Regions from separate parts of the Polaromonas sp. P1_F4 genome, predicted to be linked through region 1. Evidence: predicted binding sites of a transcription regulator. Region 1 holds the regulator's gene; the other holds the start of a gene.
The links. The regulator HrcA, encoded in region 1, represses chaperone genes, less so after heat shock. The targets are predictions, from matches to a motif close to TTAGCACTCNNNNNNNNNGAGTGCTAA.

Region 1 (9,692 bases):
CTCATGGGGATAGTAGATTGACGGGGCTTTGTGCGCGTGAGTTTTAGAGCTGCCGCCCTGTCCGGCCTGGCAGACCTAATGCGTCCAGGTTCGTAGTCATCAGACTCGACCGCGAAATTGGTGATTCCTACACTGCGCAAGAAAGTGGCCAAATTTGTGAGGTTAGAGAACAAGCGAACACCGCCTCGGGCGTTCCCGAGAGTTCGATCAGCGTTCCCGCAGCGAACTGCAACAGTGAATCCCCCAACTCGTCCTATTGCCGCAGTCGAAGCGATGGAATCGCTAGCTGCAAGCTCGCGCAGAGTGTTTTCCTTGATCGTCCCCGAGGTCATTAGTTGAATCCAGAAAGTGAGCTTGGCCAAAATCATAGTCAATTATCGTTTTCCGGACAACACTTAACGTTAAATGCGTTGGCTTTCGCATGCGATCATCTCAGAGAATTATACTGTATGTAAATACAGCTTCTTTGTTGAAAATCGCCAAAAATGATAAAAACAGCTGGATTTTCTGTTTTTATAGTACTTTTGTGCTATATTATCATTTAAATCTGCCATTTGTCTCCAACGGACTGCAAGCGGCCGGCGAGCGCTTGAAACCGATCGCACCTCGACTTCCAGCGATTAGTCCAATCCCCCTTAATCGACTCATGACCAACTACCAAAGTGGGGGCGCAGCCCTGCTCCACCCAAAACGCGTATTGCCATTTGATATGGCGCCACATCCATGCAACTTGGCGTTCTGCAAAGCGATGACCTCGACCTTAATCAAAGCCTTAGGTGTGAGTCTGAGCCAGGTTGCCAGCGGCAAAGAGTTTCAGTCGATTGCCCTTGAAATTCGGCAATTTTTTGCGGACCATTTCGGCTCGAGTGAGCTGCCTTCAATGCAGCCGCACCACCACCACGAGACGCCGGACGTGACACCGGAGCAGTTCACTGTGCGGCTGGTGATGCTGAACTTGCCCTCCCCCAACGTTCCGTGCGCCGTAGCACGGAATCTGGACTGGCTATGCCTGGCGCTGCATCTGTCCAGCATCGAGAAGAAAATCTTGCTCTGGTCATACTGCGGTCATCGCAGCACTCCATCTGTCTTGCCGGGGATTCTCAACAAAATCCCCTGTTGCGACGCGCAGCAGGTATGGCATGCGCTCGGGCTGTTCTTCAATGAGCCGGCGGATGCCGTCGCACAGACCTTAGCCGAACCCTGTCGCTTGCACGGGATGGGTCTAGTTGACTTGTCGCATCGGGGCAATGTGTTCTCTCTCAACCGCTACCTGACGCCAACACCGACTTTGAAGGATGCGCTAGAGATTCCGCATCGTTCTATCGATGGTTTGCTCAGCCGCTGCTTGGAACCGGAAGCCAGCTTGCTGTTTGATCCCGAGAGCGAGATGCCACCAGACATCGCTCATGCGATGTTCCCCGAACCGGTCGCGCTGGCCTATGAAACGGCCATGGCCAAGCAGCCGCTCAAAGCCGCGCACATTGCGGCGCTGATTAGCTGGTTTAGCCAGTATCGGATCACGGAAGAGAGCTGTACCCCGCTCGAAGGGTTTCTGGACTACTTTTCGGTTCAGCTTGCGGTTCGCCGCTGCTTCATTAAGAACAGCCGGAACAAGCTGCCGGTGACACCGCTTGCCATTCTGCAGGCGGTTTATGCGGTAGCCGAGTAGCGAAGAGCTACATCCCCGCAGCGACTCGCTGCAGCTATCCCCACAACAAATGACTGTGCGGTATCCGAGACCTTATGACGGAGGCCGGCGCACGTCCATCCACTTTTACCAAAAGGTCTCACCATGAACGACGAAAACAAACCGCCGGAAGCAACTCGACCACCAACAGCAGTCATTATTTTCACGAACGCGGCACGGTTTCAGCTCGGCAAAGTCCTTGCCACACCCGGCGCGCTGGACCTTCTACAGCAGACCGGCTTCAGCGCCGCCGCACTTCTGAACCTCCATGTTCATGGGGATTGGGGCGATTGCGGTCCAAAAGACGCCGCCGAAAACGAACTTGCGGTGGCCCGCCAGCGACAGCTGATCAGTGTCTATCGACTGGTGGACGACGCCAAGCTCGCGGCCACGCCACGACTCAAGCGTATCGATCTACCCACGATTTGGATCATCAGCTCCGCCGACAGATTGAGCACAGTCATCCTGCGACCCCAAGACTACTAACGCCGTCGGTCCGACCGATCCAACTAACGACCTGGAATAACAGTCATGGATTACCGATTTCAACGAACGTATGCGGCGCTTCAAAGCGGCCATAACGTGACGGTACAGCTCAAGCGTGAGGATCCTGTGCCGGTGTTCTTTCAGCAAGGCGACATTGACGGCGCGTGCGGACTTTATGTATTTGCTATGGTGCTCGCCATCTTCGGATTGGCCAAAGCGTCTGCTTTAGAAGAGATGCCCCGACGAAAGTATGGCGTTCCGGCCGAAGTATGGGCTTCATTCCAGCACACGTTTTTCACCGGCGTGTATCACGATGAGTATGTTCAGATCATTCGTTCGCTAGGCTTGCCGTTGACCGTGGCGCTGCAATGTGGTGACACCGGCAACATAGACCGGTTTGCGGTGGAGTGCTTGATGCGCGGCGAACTGACAGCGCTTGCGTTTTCCAGCACCAAGAACCAGCACACCAAGCATTGGGCACTGGCCATCGGCATGGAAGGCCGCGTTGCTGGCAATGAAACTGCGCCGGACACCCTTCTGCTTCTGGACCCATCCGCCCCGGGCCCGGTCTTTTCGACATTCAATGCGCGATTGAGGCTTCCACTGGCCGGCCATAGAAGCCGGGGAAGGACGGTCAATCCGCTGAGACGGTCCGCAGTCGCCGGCAAGCCGGTTCAATGGCTGTATGACTCGCCGGCGTGGACTGCCGAGCCGGTACGTTTGTTGGCAGCGGTGCGGTTCCGGCTGACAAGCAGACGTTAAGAAATTGTTGGTGGGCCTGGTAGACGCTCAAGCGCCTTACGCACGGCCGCTCGTTCCAGTTTATTGGCGCGGTAGTACTGAAATAGCACTGTTGCGACCTCATCTTCCGGCGCATAAAAGAACGCCGCCGATACGCGGAGCACTTTGGCCAGGTTCTGCGCCGTCAAGTAGTCCGGCTTGTGCACGCCCAACTCGTAGCGGTTAATCCGCGTGCTGGCGACGAACTCATCAATACCGGCTTCAATTCCGAGCTGTTTTTGAGACAGCTTAGCCGCCAGTCGAGCTTGTTTGAGCCGAGCGCCCCATTGCTTATCCGCGTCAGACATCCGTAGTTCTTTGAAAACTACGAGCTTCGTAACTTTTGTATGATTCAGATACTACGAATTACGTAGCTTTTTCTGATGGAGACACCTTCCCGCCGTCATCCAGCCAGTAACAACCGAGGAGACATCATGAAGCGCCTGCTAATCGTTTTCGCACTTTTTTCAGCGGCGGCAAGCGCTGCACCACTCGACACGCTCAGCGCCGGCCAGACAGGGCGTATCGAATTCAACTCGATCACTCCACCCGACCGCTGGCAATTCGTGCGCAAGAACATGACAAACACAAAGCCCGTCGTCGTCTACGGTGACCTGATCATGCCGAGCCAGGTGAATGGCAAAGTCCCCGCCGTCATCATCAGTCCAGGCAGCGGCGGCGTCTCGGCCAAACTCTACGACGTCTGGGGCAAGTCGCTGAATGATGCCGGCATAGCTGTCTTCATCGTGGACTCATTCAAACCACGTGAGATAGCAGGTACCACGAACAATCAAGGTCTTCTCGATGTGTCGGCAAATGTCGCCGATGCTCTGAACGCGCTGAAATTACTGGCTACACACCCACAGATCGATGCACAGCGCATCTTCAGCATGGGCGGTTCACGTGGTGGCTCGGTGGCGTTTGAAACACACTGGGATATGGTGCGCAAGGCCGTGATCGATACGGACTTAAAGTTTGCCGGCAACATACCGCTTTACCAGGGCAACTGCAGCACGCGGTTCCGCTATGACCGGGGCGACACGAACAAAGCACCGATCTTGGCTCTTCTGGGCGGTGCCGACAACGGAACCATTGCATCCGCATGCGTGGACTATTACACCGAGCTGAAGGCCGGCGGAACGAACATCCGGTGGAAAGTCTATCCTGGGGCTCATCACGGTTTTGACGGTACCGGCCGCTACGAATGGTTGCCTCAAGGCGTCCATGCCAACAACTGCACGATTGAAGTGCACATGATTAATCGCCAAGGCGCCGGTCTGGGCGAAGCACGGAACTACAAAACTGGCGAACCGATCAACGGGTTTGCCGAATGGTCGAAACAACAAAGAGAATGCAACAGCCGTGGCTATGCCGTAGAGGGCAACACGGCAGCGCGAACTGACGCCATCAAAGAAGTCATCGCCTTTGTGAAAGCATCTGAAGAACAATCAGACAAAACGACATCCTCTAAATGAATGCAATTTTAAATCGACGCCATAGAGTCAGATCGACTATCAAAGCCCCATCATCAATTAATCGCTGAAATTCTTCCAGCAAGATGTGGAAGTACGAACACTTAGCGTCTGCACTTAAACGTGGTCAAGGAGCCTCATTCGCGGCCATTTCTTCGACACTGGCGATAACGTCTTGAATCACAACAGCGATATCCTTGTAGTCAGCCTTAAAGAACTCGCGACTTGGATTAATCCTGTGCGGGGCCAAGCGCTCATGGATGAGCTTTTCGGCAAGCATGCAATCGGGGGTGGCCCATTCCTGCACGGTTAAAAAGTGATCTGGTGAACTAGTGCTTCGCGACAACTCTTTGCTGCGGATATCGGTTGTTCTTGTGGTCAAACCAATCTTGAATATGTCTTTCTCGTGGGCGGCAGATCTCATCACATAGATGTACCCAGCTCGGAGTCCATCGAAGTCGTGAGCCGAAGCGCTCTCAACCGTTGTTGGACTGGCCGGTCGTTCTTCGACCCACGAGAGTGTCTGCGTAACCCATGTTCTACCGTAGATTGATTGGCCGTACTTATCTAATCCTTGAGTATCAATTGGCAGTTTCTTCCAGTAGCCTCGAGTTTCAACTTTAAAGTCGGGTGCCGTGAAGGATGTTCTATCCGGTGACCTAGCTGTTGGCCTCTTAAGGGTGTACACGTTCCGAAATTGCAGCCAATGTTTTGGGTGAACTCTGTCGACCACTTTTTTGTTGGCAAGTTTTGATCGAAATTCTTTGAATTCGGTCGGGTGCCTTTGAATTGTTATGTCATCCTCATGAGCGCTAAAAAAAAGGGGAAGACTAAGAAACGTTTTTCCAAGTTCGAAAAGCGTCTGGTACTTCTCCAAGGCAGCGCGTGATTTGACATATGCTTCCTTGGCGCCCTTCATAAACTCGTCGCCGTTCTCCTCGAAGTAAGTTGACACATCATCTGTATGAATACTATAGGATGCTCCCATGTCAGCCATGACATAACGGACGTCAACTGTTCGTTGATTTCCGTCCAACCGCATCAACACAACGGTCTTCCATAAGTCATCAGCATCTGACAGTGGTTCGGCTCGAATTTCCCTGGATTCCGCTACCTTTATGTGGGAGCGATGTGGTGCGACACGGGCACCAAGCCACGCCTCCTTTGCCTTCTCTGTTTCAAGAGTTAAATTCGCTTTTTTCCCGGCCAGAATCAGCAAACTTACTTCGTGACCGAATCGGACCATCGAAACCGATCCGATGCCGAACTCTGTTGAGTCCTCTGCTGAAAAGCATAATTCCGACACTCGATCAAAGGATGTGTAGGAATAGATTTGGCCTTCGACTAGGTGCTCGGCGAGTTTTAATTCGACGCCTTCTGTCTCGCCGCAGGTCACCCAGTCAATGAAGTGCTGAAATGAAAATAGATGGTCCTTCTCATCCCTGATTTCAAAAGTTGCGGTGCGAGGAAGAAATTTATTAAATGCCTCCACCACATTGAATGAGGAGGGCATATCCCTTAAGGAACCTTTAAAAACACGACCGTTGTACTCCAAGTTGAATTCTCTCAACTGTGAGTCCGCGCGCAGGCCGGCACCATTCACACTTTGCACTTGAACCAAGGCCGTAGCAACCTTCCAAGTTTCATCAATTGCTTTGTGAAATTTTGGATTATTTTGGTGAGTCGCCGCCCATGCCTCCAGCTTCTTTCGAGCGGCTGTCCCTTTCATTGGGACAGTCCAAAAACCGATTTCGGCAAATCTATCCGCGTGAGGGTCTGAGGTCATGGACGAGTTGTGTACGGTAGAAAAAACCTAGCACATAAGGGCATCGGATATCGACAACAGAACAAGCTACCCCGTGCCACCATAAATGGAACTTCGTCATCTAGAAAGGCGATGTCCTACCTTTTTTGAGACCTGGAATTGAAGTCAAGACGGTTTTGAGCGATGCTTGTAGTCCATCATGGTGCAAATACATGCAACGGCATCGACTCGAATTCTGGCAATAAACTGGCAACAGAAAAGATTTGAAAATACTTGCTACTTATTTAATAGCAATAAACTCATCTCCGGAGCCAATAAAATGGTAGGGCGTGAGTGACTTGAACACTCGACCAAAGGATTATGAGTCCTCTGCTCTAACCAACTGAGCTAACGCCCCACTCAAGAGATCGATTGTAAGGGCCTACTTGCTGTGGCTCAGCGCGGTGCTCACCAGCTTGGAGGTGATGTCGACAATCTGGATCATTTTTTCGTAGGGCATACGCATGGGCCCTATCACGCCCAGGGTTCCCACGACCTGTCCGTCGACTTCATAAGGGGCCGTCACCACAGACAGTTCCTGATACGGAATCACCTGACTTTCGCCGCCGATGTAAATCCGGACTCCCTCGGCGCGGCTCGAAACATCGAGGAGCCGCATAAGTTGCGCCTTTTGCTCGAAGAGATCAAAGAGCTTGCGCAGGTTACCCATGTCACCGGAAAAGTCGCTGACGGCCAGCAGATTGCGTTCGCCGGAAATAACCACCTCGTCGCGCGACTCGATGGCCTCCGAGCTGACCTTGACCGCCGCCTGCATCAACGTGGCGATTTCACCGCGAAGGGCTTCCACCTCGTTCTTCAGGCGCTCTCGTACCTCTTCGATCGCCATGCCAGCGTAATGCGAATTGAGGAAATTGGCCGCCTCGACCAGTTGGGACTGCGTGTAGTCCGCTTCGGTGAAGATGACCCGGTTTTGCACATCGCCGTCGGGCGAGACGATGATCACCAGAAAACGTTTTTCGGACAGGCGCAGAAACTCAATATGGCGAAATACCGACGTCCGGCGTGGCGCCATGACGACGCCCACGAATTGCGACAGGCTCGACAGCATGTGTGCCGCATTGCTGAGCACTTTTTGAGGCTGATCAGGTGCCAGCCGCGGCGCACCGATATGGCCCGACGACGACAAGGAGTCGCGCTGGGTGGTCAACATCGTGTCGACAAAGAGCCGGTAACCCCGCGCTGTGGGAATGCGCCCTGCCGAGGTGTGCGGGCTGACAATCAGGCCAAGCTCCTCCAGGTCGCTCATCACATTGCGTATGGTGGCCGGAGACAGTTCAAGGCCGGAAGCTTTTGAGAGCGTACGCGAACCCACCGGCTGTCCATCGGCAATGTAGCGTTCAACCAGTGCTTTCAGCAGCAATCGGGCACGATCATCAAGCATGGTGCCATTCTACGAAGCTTCGGTTGCCATGTTGTGATGTAATTTGCCGATGAAGTCGCAATTTCGCCATGTCGCATTGATCGGCAAGTACCACGCACAGGGTTCCCGGTCAGCACTGGAGGAGATCGCGCACTTCCTGGGCACCCAGGGTTGCGAGGTGGCGATCGAACAGGACACCGCCAGCAACACCGGCCTGACCCGGTTCCCGACCCTTGACGCAGCTGGCATAGGTGCCCAGTGCGACCTCGCCCTCGTCGTGGGAGGCGACGGCACCATGCTGGGCATAGGCCGGCTACTGGCCCAATTCGGCATCCCCCTGGTGGGTATCAACCAGGGCAGGCTGGGGTTCATCACTGACATCGCCTTTGAGGACTACCAGAACACACTCATCCCCATGTTGGGTGGCGAGTATGAAGAAGATCGACGCTGGATGATGCAGGCAGAGGTCGTGCGTGACGGCAGGTGCGTCTTCAGCGCCACCGCCATGAACGACGTTGTGGTGAACCGCGGAGCGACCGCCGGCATGGTGGAACTCCGTGTGGAGGTGGATGGCCGCTTTGTAGCAAACCAGCGCGCAGATGGCCTGATCATCGCCTCGCCGACCGGCTCCACGGCCTATGCCCTTTCAGCGGGCGGGCCCTTGCTGCACCCATCGATTGCCGGCTGGGTGTTGGCGCCGATTGCACCGCATACCTTGTCCAACAGGCCCATTGTGCTGTCGGACTCGGGCGAAATTACCATTGAAATCGTCTCTGGCCGCGACGCCAGCGCCAACTTCGACATGCAGTCGCTGGCAAGTCTGTTGCATGGCGACCGCATCACCGTCAGGCGCTCCGAACACCAAATGCGTTTCCTGCACCCCAAAGGCTGGAGCTATTTCGACACGCTCCGGAGAAAGCTGCACTGGAACGAAGGCGTGGCCTGACCGGCCAGGATTCAAGTTATGAGCCTCAAAACCATATCGCTTCGCGACTTCGTCATCGTCCACAAGCTTGAGCTGGATTTGTCCGGCGGCTTCTCGGTGCTCACCGGTGAAACCGGTGCGGGCAAATCGATCCTGATTGATGCACTGCAGCTTGCTTTGGGCGCCCGAGCCGATGCCGGCGTGGTTCGCGAAGGCGCCGCACGCTGCGAAATCAGCGCAGAGTTTGACAGCCCCTCCGGCCTGGCCCCCTGGCTGGAACAAGCCGGCTTCGACAGCAGCGAAACCCTGCTGCTCAGGCGCACGATAGACGCGCAAGGTAAAAGCCGCGCCTGGATCAATGGCAGCGCGGCAACAGCCACCCAGCTCAAGGACATCGCCGACCAGCTGGTGGACATCCACGGCCAGCATGCGTGGCAAAGTCTGACCCGCCCCGACGCGGTACGCGGCTTGCTCGACTCCTATGCGGAAGTATCTACCGGCGAGTTGTCACGCCTCTGGCAACAATGGCGGCTCGCCCAGAAAACATTGAATGACGCACGCGAAGCACAAGACAGCCTGCAGCGCGAACGCGAACGGCTGGCGTGGCAAATCGGCGAACTCGACAAGCTGGCACCCGGGGCCGCCGAATGGGACGAGCTGAATGCCCAGCATGGGCGGTTGTCCAACGCGCAGGCTCTGCGCGATGCCGTACAGGCCGCCGTCGACGTATTGCAGGAGTCCGACGAGAACGCCACTGCACTCCTGGGACGGGCCATTGCATCGTTGCAAGGCCAGGAACACATCGAACCCGAGTTCAAGAGCATCCTCGAAGTGTTAAATGGCGCTCTGGCCCAAATGGAAGATGCGGTGCATTCGCTCAACGGCTATGCACGGCATGCCGAGCTGGAACCCCAACGGCTGGCCGAACTCGACGAACGTCTTTCGCTGTGGGTCAGCCTGGCGCGGCGCTACAAACGCACTCCAGCCGAACTGCCTGAATTGCTGGCCTCCTGGCGGGCCGAGTTGCACAAGCTCGACGAAGCCACCGATCTGGTTCAATTGGAAAAAAACGAAAACCAGGCACGGTCAGCCTACCTGGATGAAGCCGGCCAGGTGTCGAAGGCGCGCGGCAAAGCTGCCCCAAAACTCGCCAAAGC
Region 2 (9,692 bases), on a different contig from region 1:
TATGGCGTCATTGTTTGTGCCGGCGGTATTCGCGCCATCGCACGGGGCGAGGGAAGTCATCCGGTGGCTCATGAGAAATCATGGTAGCGGCAGGCGCCAACGTGCAGCATCTTCCTCCCCGTTTTTGTGAAGAGACTGTGGCGCCGCAGACGAAAGGCCTTGCTGTGTGAAAACGTTTTTCGTACAAAGTGGACGAGCAATAAAAAAAGGGCCGCGAAAGCGGCCCTTTTTGATGGAGCGAAAAGCTCAGGCAGGCATTACATGCCCATGTCGCCCATGCCGCCCATTCCACCCATGCCGCCTGGCATGCCGCCGCCGGCGCCGGACTCTTCTTTCGGAGCTTCGGCAATCATGGCCTCGGTCGTCAGCATCAGGGATGCGACGGAGGCTGCGTTCTGCAGTGCGGTGCGGGTGACCTTCGTGGGATCCAGGATACCCATTTCGATCATGTCGCCGTAGGTGTCGTTGGCTGCATTGAAGCCGTAGTTACCCTTACCAGCCAGAACCGCGTTGACCACCACAGAGGCTTCGCCGCCTGCGTTGTAAACGATTTCGCGCAGGGGGGCTTCGATGGCGCGCAGCACCAGCTTGATACCGGCATCCTGGTCAGGATTGTCGCCGGCGATCTTGCCAGCAGCTTGCTTGGCGCGCAGCAGGGCCACGCCGCCGCCGGCCACAATGCCTTCTTCCACGGCAGCGCGGGTAGCGTGCAGCGCGTCTTCCACGCGGGCCTTCTTTTCCTTCATTTCGACTTCGGTGGCAGCGCCAACCTTGATCACGGCAACACCGCCGGCCAGCTTGGCCACGCGCTCTTGCAGTTTTTCACGGTCGTAGTCACTGGTCGCTTCTTCGATCTGGACGCGCACTTGCTTGACGCGTGCTTCGATGTCGGCAGCGGCGCCGGAGCCGTCGATGATGATGGTGTTTTCCTTGCCCACTTCGATGCGCTTGGCCTGGCCGAGGTCAGCCAGCGTCACTTTTTCGAGCGACATGCCGACTTCTTCAGCGATGACCTTGCCGCCGGTCAGGCAGGCGATGTCTTCCAGCATGGCTTTGCGGCGGTCGCCGAAGCCAGGGGCCTTCACAGCCACAACCTTCAGGATGCCGCGCAGGGTGTTCACCACCAGAGTTGCCAGGGCTTCGCCTTCGACTTCTTCAGCAATGATCAGCAGCGGACGGCCGGCCTTGGCGACTTGCTCCAGGGTAGGCAGCAGGTCACGGATGTTGCTGATCTTCTTGTCGTAGAGCAGAACAAAGGGGTTGTCCAGCAGTGCGGACTGCTTTTCAGGGTTGTTGATGAAGTAAGGGGAGAGGTAGCCGCGGTCGAACTGCATGCCTTCGACGACGTCGAGCTCGTTTTGCAGGGACTTGCCGTCTTCCACGGTGATCACGCCTTCTTTACCAACCTTGTCCATTGCGTCGGCAATGATCTTGCCGATGGATTCGTCAGAGTTGGCGGAGATGGAGCCGACCTGGGCGATTTCTTTCGAAGTCGTGGTGGGCTTGGAAGCCTTCTTGAGCTCTTCGGTCAGGGCCAGCACGGCCTTGTCGATACCGCGCTTCAGGTCCATCGGGTTCATGCCCGCGGCCACGTACTTCATGCCTTCGCGGACGATGGCTTGAGCCAGAACGGTGGCGGTGGTGGTGCCGTCGCCGGCGTTGTCGGAGGTCTTGGAAGCGACTTCCTTGACCATCTGCGCGCCCATGTTCTGCAGCTTGTCTTTCAGTTCGATCTCTTTGGCGACGGACACACCGTCCTTGGTCACCGTGGGGGCGCCGAACGAGCGCTCCAGAACCACGTTACGGCCTTTGGGGCCCAGGGTTACCTTGACGGCGTTGGCCAGGATGTTCACACCCTCGACCATGCGTGCGCGGGCTTCGCCGCCGAAAATTACGTCTTTTGCTGCCATGATGCAGATTCCTTAAAGTTTATGGATGAAATCGCCTGCCGGCCCATATACAACGTGCGCCAGCAGCTATCAAATAAATAGCAGAAGAGAGATTACTTCTCGACCACTGCAAACAGGTCTTCTTCTTTCATGACGAGCAGTTCGTCGCCGTCGACCTTGACGGTCTGGCCGCTGTATTTGCCGAACAGCACGCGGTCGCCAACTTTCACGCCCACGGGGCTCAGTTCGCCCTTGTCGTTCTTCTTGCCTGGGCCAACGGCCAGCACTTCGCCCTGATCAGGCTTTTCAGCGGCGCTGTCAGGAATGACGATGCCGGAAGCGGTTTTGGTTTCGTTTTCCACGCGTTTGACGATCACGCGGTCGTGCAAAGGACGAAGTTTCATGAGAGCTCCTTGTTTGAGAACAATGGTTTTGGGAATCAAAAAGCACCCGCGTAAAAGTGAGTGCCCGTTAACTTGGTGGATTGACTGAGCTTTGTTAGCACTCAATACCATCGAGTGCTAATCATAGAGGCAATCAGACCCGTTTTCAAGGTGGTGCTACTGAAAACCGCTGTTTTGGTGCTTTACCCGTGAACCGGACTGATTCTTGGATTCCCACCCCCGGGCCGTCCGGCGGCGTCCCGGAGGGGGCGAGTGGAGAAACGCTGACGGGAGACGAAGGGACGGCGTGTCGTCCTACGCTCAACTCAGGCTCTGCAAACCGGAGATTTTGGAGGCTGCTGGCTACTATTTATCCAGGTGTTACAAGCCGCTTCGTTCTTTAACGGGGTGTTGCGGATTGTTCTTTCCGTGCCATGTTGGCTCACAACCGCATCCCTGTAACCATGACCACAAAGACCTCAACCGAGCTTCAGTTCCTTTCAACCGGCATCCCAGGCCTGGATAACATCCTTGGAGGCGGCCTCATCAAGGACCGGATCTACCTGATTGAAGGTGAGCCTGGCACCGGCAAGACCACCACCGGCCTGCAATTTCTGGTGGAAGGCGCCCGGCAGGGTGAGTCCGTTGTGTACATCACACTGGCCGAAACGGCGGCAGAACTGGCCGGGGTTGCCGAGTCCCATGGCTGGGACATGGGGGGCATTCACATCCATGAGGTACTGCCGTCTGAAAACCTGCTGATGCCGGAGGCGGAATACACCATGTTCCACCCTTCGGAGGTAGAGATGGGCACCACCACACAGATGATTCTGTCCGTGATTGAAGAGCGAAAACCGACCCGGGTGGTGATTGATTCCCTCTCCGAATTGCAATTGCTGGCCGATACGCCGCTACGCTATCGCCGCCAGGTGCTGGCGCTCAAGCAGTTCTTCGCCAGCCGTTCCTGCACCGTGATGTTGCTCGACGACCGCACGGCTGCCGGCATAGACCTTCAGGTGCGCAGCATTGCGCACGGCGTGATCACGCTGGACCAGTCCGTGAAGGACTACGGGGCCGAGCGGCGCCGGGTGCGCGTGGTGAAGTACCGCGGCATCGCCTTTCGTGGCGGCCTGCATGACTACGACATCCAGTACGGGGGCCTGTGCGTGTACCCGCGCCTGGTGGCGGCCGAGTCGCGCGTGATGGGAAAACGGGAACAGCTCAAAAGCGGCCTTCCCGAACTCGACACTCTCCTGGGCGGCGGCCTGGAAGAGGGCACCAGCACGCTGATTGCCGGCCCCCCGGGTACCGGCAAGTCGTCGCTGGCGGCCCAGTTCGTCACCGCCGCAGCGGAACGCGGGCAGACCAGCGCCATGTTCCTGTTTGAAGAAGCGGCAAACAATTTGCTGAACCGCGCAGACGGCCTGGGCATGAAAATCCGCGAGCCCTATGAAAGCGGCGTGCTGAGCATTCAGCAGATTGACCCGGCCGAGCTGTCCCCTGGGGAGTTCACGACCGTAGTGTGCCGGGCCGCAGACCGGGGCTGCAAAGTCATCGTCATCGACAGCATCAACGGTTACCTCAATGCCATGCCGGACGAGCGTTTTCTGACAACGCATTTGCACGAATTGCTGACCTACCTGGGCCAGCGCGGTGTGGTGACCATCCTGATAGGCGTTCAGCAAGGCATGCTGGGCGGCCAGATGTCCACCACGGTGGATGCCAGTTACCTGGCCGACAACGTACTCATGCTGCGCTACTTCGAGCATGACGGCGAAGTCAAGCAGGCCGTATCGGTGTTCAAAAAGCGAGGCAGCCTGCACGAGCGCACCATCCGCGAATTCTCGATGTCGCACAAGGGCATCCATGTCGGCGCGCCGCTGCGCGGCTTCCGCGGCATTCTGACGGGGGTGCCCGTCTACCTCGGCAACGATCCTGAGGTGGGTGCTGCCCGCGGAGCAAGATAGGTGGAGCGGCGAATCGTCATTTGTGCGCCTACAGGGCGGGACGCGGCGCTGACCGCCAGGGTGCTTCAGTCGGTGGGTATCCACAGCATTGTGTGTGCAAACAGCGATGAGCTTATGACGCAACTCCCGCTGGGTGCCGGCGCCCTCTTGCTGGTGGAAGAGGTTGTCAGTGGTGCCGCCATGCGGCCATTGGCTGACTACGTGGCCTCACAACCCACCTGGTCGGACATCCCCATCCTGCTGCTGACGCGCAGCGGCGCAGATTCGCTGGATGTGCAGCGGGCGGTCGAGCATCTTGGCAATGTGACGCTGGTGGAACGGCCCGTGCGCACCATTGCCCTGATTACCGCCACCCGCTCGGCCGTGCGGGCACGCGAAAGGCAATACCAGGTGCGCGATGCCGACAAGCGCAAGGACGAGTTCCTGGCTACGCTCGCGCATGAGCTGCGCAATCCGCTGGCGCCGATCCGTACGTCCATGGGAATCCTCAGGCATCTTTACCCGGACTCGGGCCAGATCACGCAACTGCGCAATGTCGTGGACCGCCAGGTGGCTCACCTGACGCGATTGGTGGATGACCTGTTGGACGTGGCCCGCATCACCAGCGGCAAGGTCACCCTGAAAAGGGGGCAGATCACACTGCAATCAGTGATTAACCATGCGGTGGAGATTTCTGGTACCGCCATGGAAAGCAAGCAGCACCGGTTGGACGTGCAGGAGCCGGACGCACCGTATCTGCTGGATGCCGATCACGCGCGCCTGGTGCAAAGCGTCGCCAACCTTCTGGTCAACGCCGCCAAGTTCACGCATCCAGGCGGTCATATCGTGCTGCGCGCGGACGTCGAGGGGCCTGTGGTGACTTTCCGTGTCGCCGACAACGGGATCGGGCTTGAGGCGTCTTCTCTGGTAAAAATCTTTGACCTGTTTGCCCAGACGCCCGTGCCTGGCGAAGCGCCGACCGGTCTGGGAATCGGTCTGAGCCTGGCCAGGCAGTTTGCCGAGATGCACGGCGGCACTCTGCATGCCAGCAGTGAAGGCCTTGGTCATGGCAGTGAGTTCGTCCTGGCGCTGCCGGTGGTTCTGGAGGGCGGGCATCCTGTATCGCCTGTTCAAGTGGCGGGCCCCGCCCGGTCCGGAAACGCCAAAAAAATCCTGGTGGTGGACGACAACGTGGACGCGGCCAATACCTTGGGAGCTTTGCTTGGCATGGATGGTTTTGCAGTGACAACGGCGTATGACGGTGTGGCCGCCGTTGCCGCCGCCAAGGCTCACAGGCCGGACGTTATCGTCATGGACATCGGAATGCCCGGCATGAACGGGTACGACGCAGCACGCTTGATCCGCCAGCAGCCGGCCACTGAAACCATGGTCCTTATTGCACTCACTGGTTGGGGACAGACAACAGACAAAGCCCTTGCCAGTCTGGCCGGGTTTAACCATCACCTGGTCAAACCGGTGGATTACGAAAGCCTGATGTCCTGCCTCGTTGCCTGATGTGGGTAAAAAGCAGCGGCCGGAATGCCGGGAATTAAAGCTCCAACCAAAGGAAGTGGTGCCTGATTCGAGCTTGTCCTACACGCATTTCCTATCCCGCTGACGCATCGCGGCCAGGCGTGAACCTACAGTCAAAACCCAGCCACTCAAAGCCTTCATTGGCGCCGCCATGTTTCTAGACAGCTTTCCCCTGCATGAACCGGAAATCCGGGCAACCCGGCCTGCACGCGAAATCGCCATGGAAACGGGGAAATCCCGCAGTGCCTGGCCGTTCATCGTTACCGGCAACGGTTTTGGTGTATCGCACGCTGCCCGTGATTCCAGGGGGGGAATGCCATCAATGTCGGCATCTGCATTTCCCGCCGCGGATTTCAGCAGCTTTGTTACCTGATGTCCGGCGACACGAAGGACACAAGATGGGCCTGAAAAAACGCATCGATCCAAAGAGTGATCGTGACCGCAAGAACGGGTCAGCCGCACAGCCTGACGCCATATCTGCCGAGGAATACGGCAGAGAGGGCACCAACAAGACCATCGCGCAGCCCAAAGCCGACAACGCGCCGTCCGAAGAGTTGGGCAATACCCCGCATGTCGGGAAAAGCCCCTACACGCGCGGTTGAATCGCGGGGTGATCTTCTGGATTAGCGAGGGGGAGGGACCTCTTGGTCCTTAACTTCGTAGCGCGAAGCAAGCCTGCGCTGAAAGCCGCACAAGCTTGTTTCGTTCGGGGCCTTACAGGCCTGCAGCCGCGCGAAGCGCAGCTGCTTTATCGGTCGTTTAGCGTCGGCGCAGGCCTTCGGCCCTTAACTTCGCTGCGCGAAGTGAGCCTGCGCTGAAGAACTGATACCGGGTTGTCCGCCCGGCGGCCTTACAGGCCGGCTGCAGCGCGAAGCGCAGCAGCTTTATCAGTTCTTTCCCACGTAAATTCCGGTTCGTCGCGGCCGAAGTGGCCGTAGGCTGCCGTCTTCTCGTAGATGGGGCGCAGCAGGTCCAGCATCTGGATGATGCCCTTGGGGCGCAGGTCAAAGTGTTCGTTGACGAGGGCCGAGAGTTTCTCGTCGGAGATCACGCCGGTGCCTTCGGTGTAGACCGTGACGTTCATGGGGCGGGCTACGCCGATGGCATACGCCACCTGGATCTGGCACTGGCGTGCCAGGCCCGCGGCCACAATATTTTTGGCCACATAACGGGCTGCGTAGGCGGCTGAGCGATCCACCTTGCTGGGGTCTTTGCCGCTGAACGCGCCGCCGCCGTGTGGGCAGGCGCCGCCGTAGGTGTCGACGATGATCTTGCGGCCGGTCAGGCCGCAGTCGCCCTGCGGGCCGCCGATAACGAAGCGGCCTGTCGGGTTGATCAGGTACTTGGTGTCCTTGAGCCACTCTTTGGGCAGTACCGGCTTGATGATCTCTTCAATGATGGCTTCGGTGAACGAGGCCTTCATCTTGTGGGCGGTTTCGCTCTGGTCGGGGCTGTGCTGGGTCGACAGCACCACGGTGTCGATGCTGTGCGGCTTACCGTCTACGTAGCGCATGGTCACCTGGCTCTTGGCATCGGGGCGCAGGAAAGGCAGGCGGCCATCCTTGCGCAGCTGGGCCTGGCGCTCGACGAGGCGGTGAGCGTAGTAAATCGGCGCGGGCATCAGGTCCGGGGTTTCGTCGCAGGCATAGCCGAACATGAGGCCCTGGTCGCCGGCGCCGATGTTCAGGTGGTCGTCACTGGCATGGTCTACGCCCTGGGCGATGTCGTTGGACTGCTTGTCATAGCAAACCATGACGGCGCAGCCCTTGTAATCGATGCCGTATTCGGTGTTGTCGTAGCCGATGCGCTTGATGGTGTCGCGCGCGACCTGGATGTAGTCGACATGCGCGTTGGTGGTGATCTCACCGGCCAGCACGACGAGGCCGGTGTTGGTCAGGGTTTCGGCGGCGACGCGGCTGCGTGGGTCCTGCTTGAAAATTGCGTCGAGGATTGCGTCGGAAATCTGGTCGGCGACCTTGTCGGGATGGCCTTCAGAGACGGATTCGGATGTAAAGAGAAAATCGTTCGCCATTGCGTACACTCCATGAAGTTTGTCGGCGCGTTGCCGGCTGGAATGCCTCGGCGAACGCTTTAGCAGTTTGGTTTAATGTCGCCCTGCAAGTAGTTCAGTAACTCGGCGACAGCCCGCATTATATGACGGCTGGTTTTTGGCCGGCGTAACCTTTCGATACCCCTTTCACCTGATTCATGCCCTGGTTGTTTCGCTTCTTTTCCCTCTGGCCGCTGGCCGCCCTGCATGCGCTGGGCGGCATGCTGGGCTGGCTGGTGTGGGGCTTGAGTCCGCGCTACCGCGCCCAGTTCAGGGCACATGTGGCGCAGGCCGGACTGCCGTTCGCGGTCGCCCGCCCGGCGATTGCCGAGGCTGGGCGCTTTATTGCCGAACTACCCAAACTGTGGATGCGGCCGGCTTCGGAGTCCTGCCTGGGTAATGTCCGTGTTGAAGGCCAGGTGCACGCGGAGCAGGCTTTTGCCGAAGGCCGTGGTGTGATTTTTTTCGGCCCCCATTGCGGCAGCTTCGAGCTGGGCCCTCAGGCGCTCGCCGAACTGTATGGGCCCATTACCGCGATTTACCGGCCCGCGCGCAAGGCCTGGCTGGCCCGTCTGGAACGCCTTGCGCGTGACCGGGCCAACCTCACTGTCGTGCCCGCCTCCCTGAGCGGTATCCGCCTCATGCATAAAACCCTCAAGGCCAACCAGGCCGTGGCTCTGCTGACGGACCAGGTGCCGCCCGAAGGCCTGGGCGTGTGGGCGCCTTTTTTTGGCAAGCCGGCCTACACGATGACGCTGGCCGCGCGGCTGGCGTTGCAAAGCGGTGCGGTGCTGCTGCCCGTCAGTTGCGAGCGCCTGGCCCGCGGCAAAGGGTATTTCCTCAAGATATGGCCACCGGTTCAGGGGATGGACGCCTCTGATTCCGGCGCGCGCGCCGACCTGCTGCATGGGGTAACTCAGATCAACCGGGCGATCGAAGCCATTGTGCTGAGCCAGCCGGGCCAGTATTTGTGGGGCTACGCACGCTACAAGACACCACGCAAGGAAACTCCCCTTTGAAGACTCCCCGCCAGATGGCCAGCCGGATCGTGACCCGCGGCGGCATTTTTTTCATGCGCGTGTTGGCGCTGCTGCCGCTTTCCTGGACGCGTGGCCTGGGCGTGCTGCTCGGCTGGATGTTGTATGCGGTGGTAGGCTCGCGCCGGCGCGTGGTGGCCACCAATTTCGCGTTGTGCTTTCCCGATTACCCGGTCGCAGAGCGGCGCCGCCTCACGGTGCTGACATTTGTATTTTTTGCCCAGGCCTGGCTGGACCGCGCGTGGCTCTGGCATGCGCCCCAGGCCTGGGTGCAGCGGCGCGTTCAGGTGACGGGGGCTGTGCAGGAACTGGAGGGCAATGAGCCCACGGTGATATTCCTGCCGCATTTCGTCGGCCTGGATGCAGCATGGGCCGGTGTGGCGCTGCAGATGCCGCGGCCCTCGACCACCATTTACACCGACCAGTCGAACAAACTGGTCGACCGCTGGATACTGCGAGGCCGGCGGCGGTTTGGCAACCTGCGGCTTTTTGGGCGGGGTGATGGCGTCAAACCCATTGTGGCCGCCCTTCGGGAAGGGCAGCCGCTTTACCTGTTGCCCGACATGGACTTCGGCCCCGACGATTCAGTGTTCGTGCCTTTTTACGGCATACCCACCGCAACGGTCCCGTCTCTCTCTCGATTTGCACGCCTGGGCCGCGCCAAGGTGCTGCCCCTGTTGCCCCGGATCACCCCGACGGGTTATAAGGTGGAGGTGCTGCCGGCCTGGGTGGATTTCCCGAGCGACGACCCGGTGGCCGACACCGCGCGCATGAATGCGCAGCTGCAGGACTACATCAACACCATGCCGGCCCAGTACTACTGGGTGCACAAGCGCTTTAAAACCCGGCCCGAA

Region 2: the regulator HrcA is predicted to act here: its motif matches at 2,388-2,414, upstream of AC1DYQ_RS06685 (co-chaperone GroES).

Annotation. Positions count from the first base shown of each region.
Region 1 covers NZ_JBFUBP010000006.1:296,374-306,065, reverse strand. Annotated here, with positions in the region: gene AC1DYQ_RS14685 (hypothetical protein) at 470-1,669, shown strand; gene AC1DYQ_RS14680 (type I restriction endonuclease subunit M) at 1,793-2,173, shown strand; gene AC1DYQ_RS14675 (hypothetical protein) at 2,219-2,935, shown strand; gene AC1DYQ_RS14670 (helix-turn-helix domain-containing protein) at 2,932-3,261, opposite strand; gene AC1DYQ_RS14665 (dienelactone hydrolase family protein) at 3,388-4,428, shown strand; gene AC1DYQ_RS14660 (GIY-YIG nuclease family protein) at 4,553-6,211, opposite strand; tRNA gene AC1DYQ_RS14655 (tRNA-Ile) at 6,511-6,587, opposite strand; gene hrcA (heat-inducible transcriptional repressor HrcA) at 6,612-7,631, opposite strand; gene AC1DYQ_RS14645 (NAD kinase) at 7,681-8,556, shown strand; gene recN (DNA repair protein RecN) at 8,575-9,692, shown strand, end outside.
Region 2 covers NZ_JBFUBP010000002.1:347,425-357,116, reverse strand. Annotated here, with positions in the region: gene groL (chaperonin GroEL) at 258-1,910, opposite strand; gene AC1DYQ_RS06685 (co-chaperone GroES) at 2,003-2,293, opposite strand; gene AC1DYQ_RS06680 (ATPase domain-containing protein) at 2,737-4,239, shown strand; gene AC1DYQ_RS06675 (hybrid sensor histidine kinase/response regulator) at 4,354-5,733, shown strand; gene AC1DYQ_RS06670 (hypothetical protein) at 5,903-6,124, shown strand; gene AC1DYQ_RS06665 (hypothetical protein) at 6,150-6,353, shown strand; gene metK (methionine adenosyltransferase) at 6,602-7,783, opposite strand; gene AC1DYQ_RS06655 (lysophospholipid acyltransferase family protein) at 7,960-8,820, shown strand; gene AC1DYQ_RS06650 (lysophospholipid acyltransferase family protein) at 8,817-9,692, shown strand, end outside.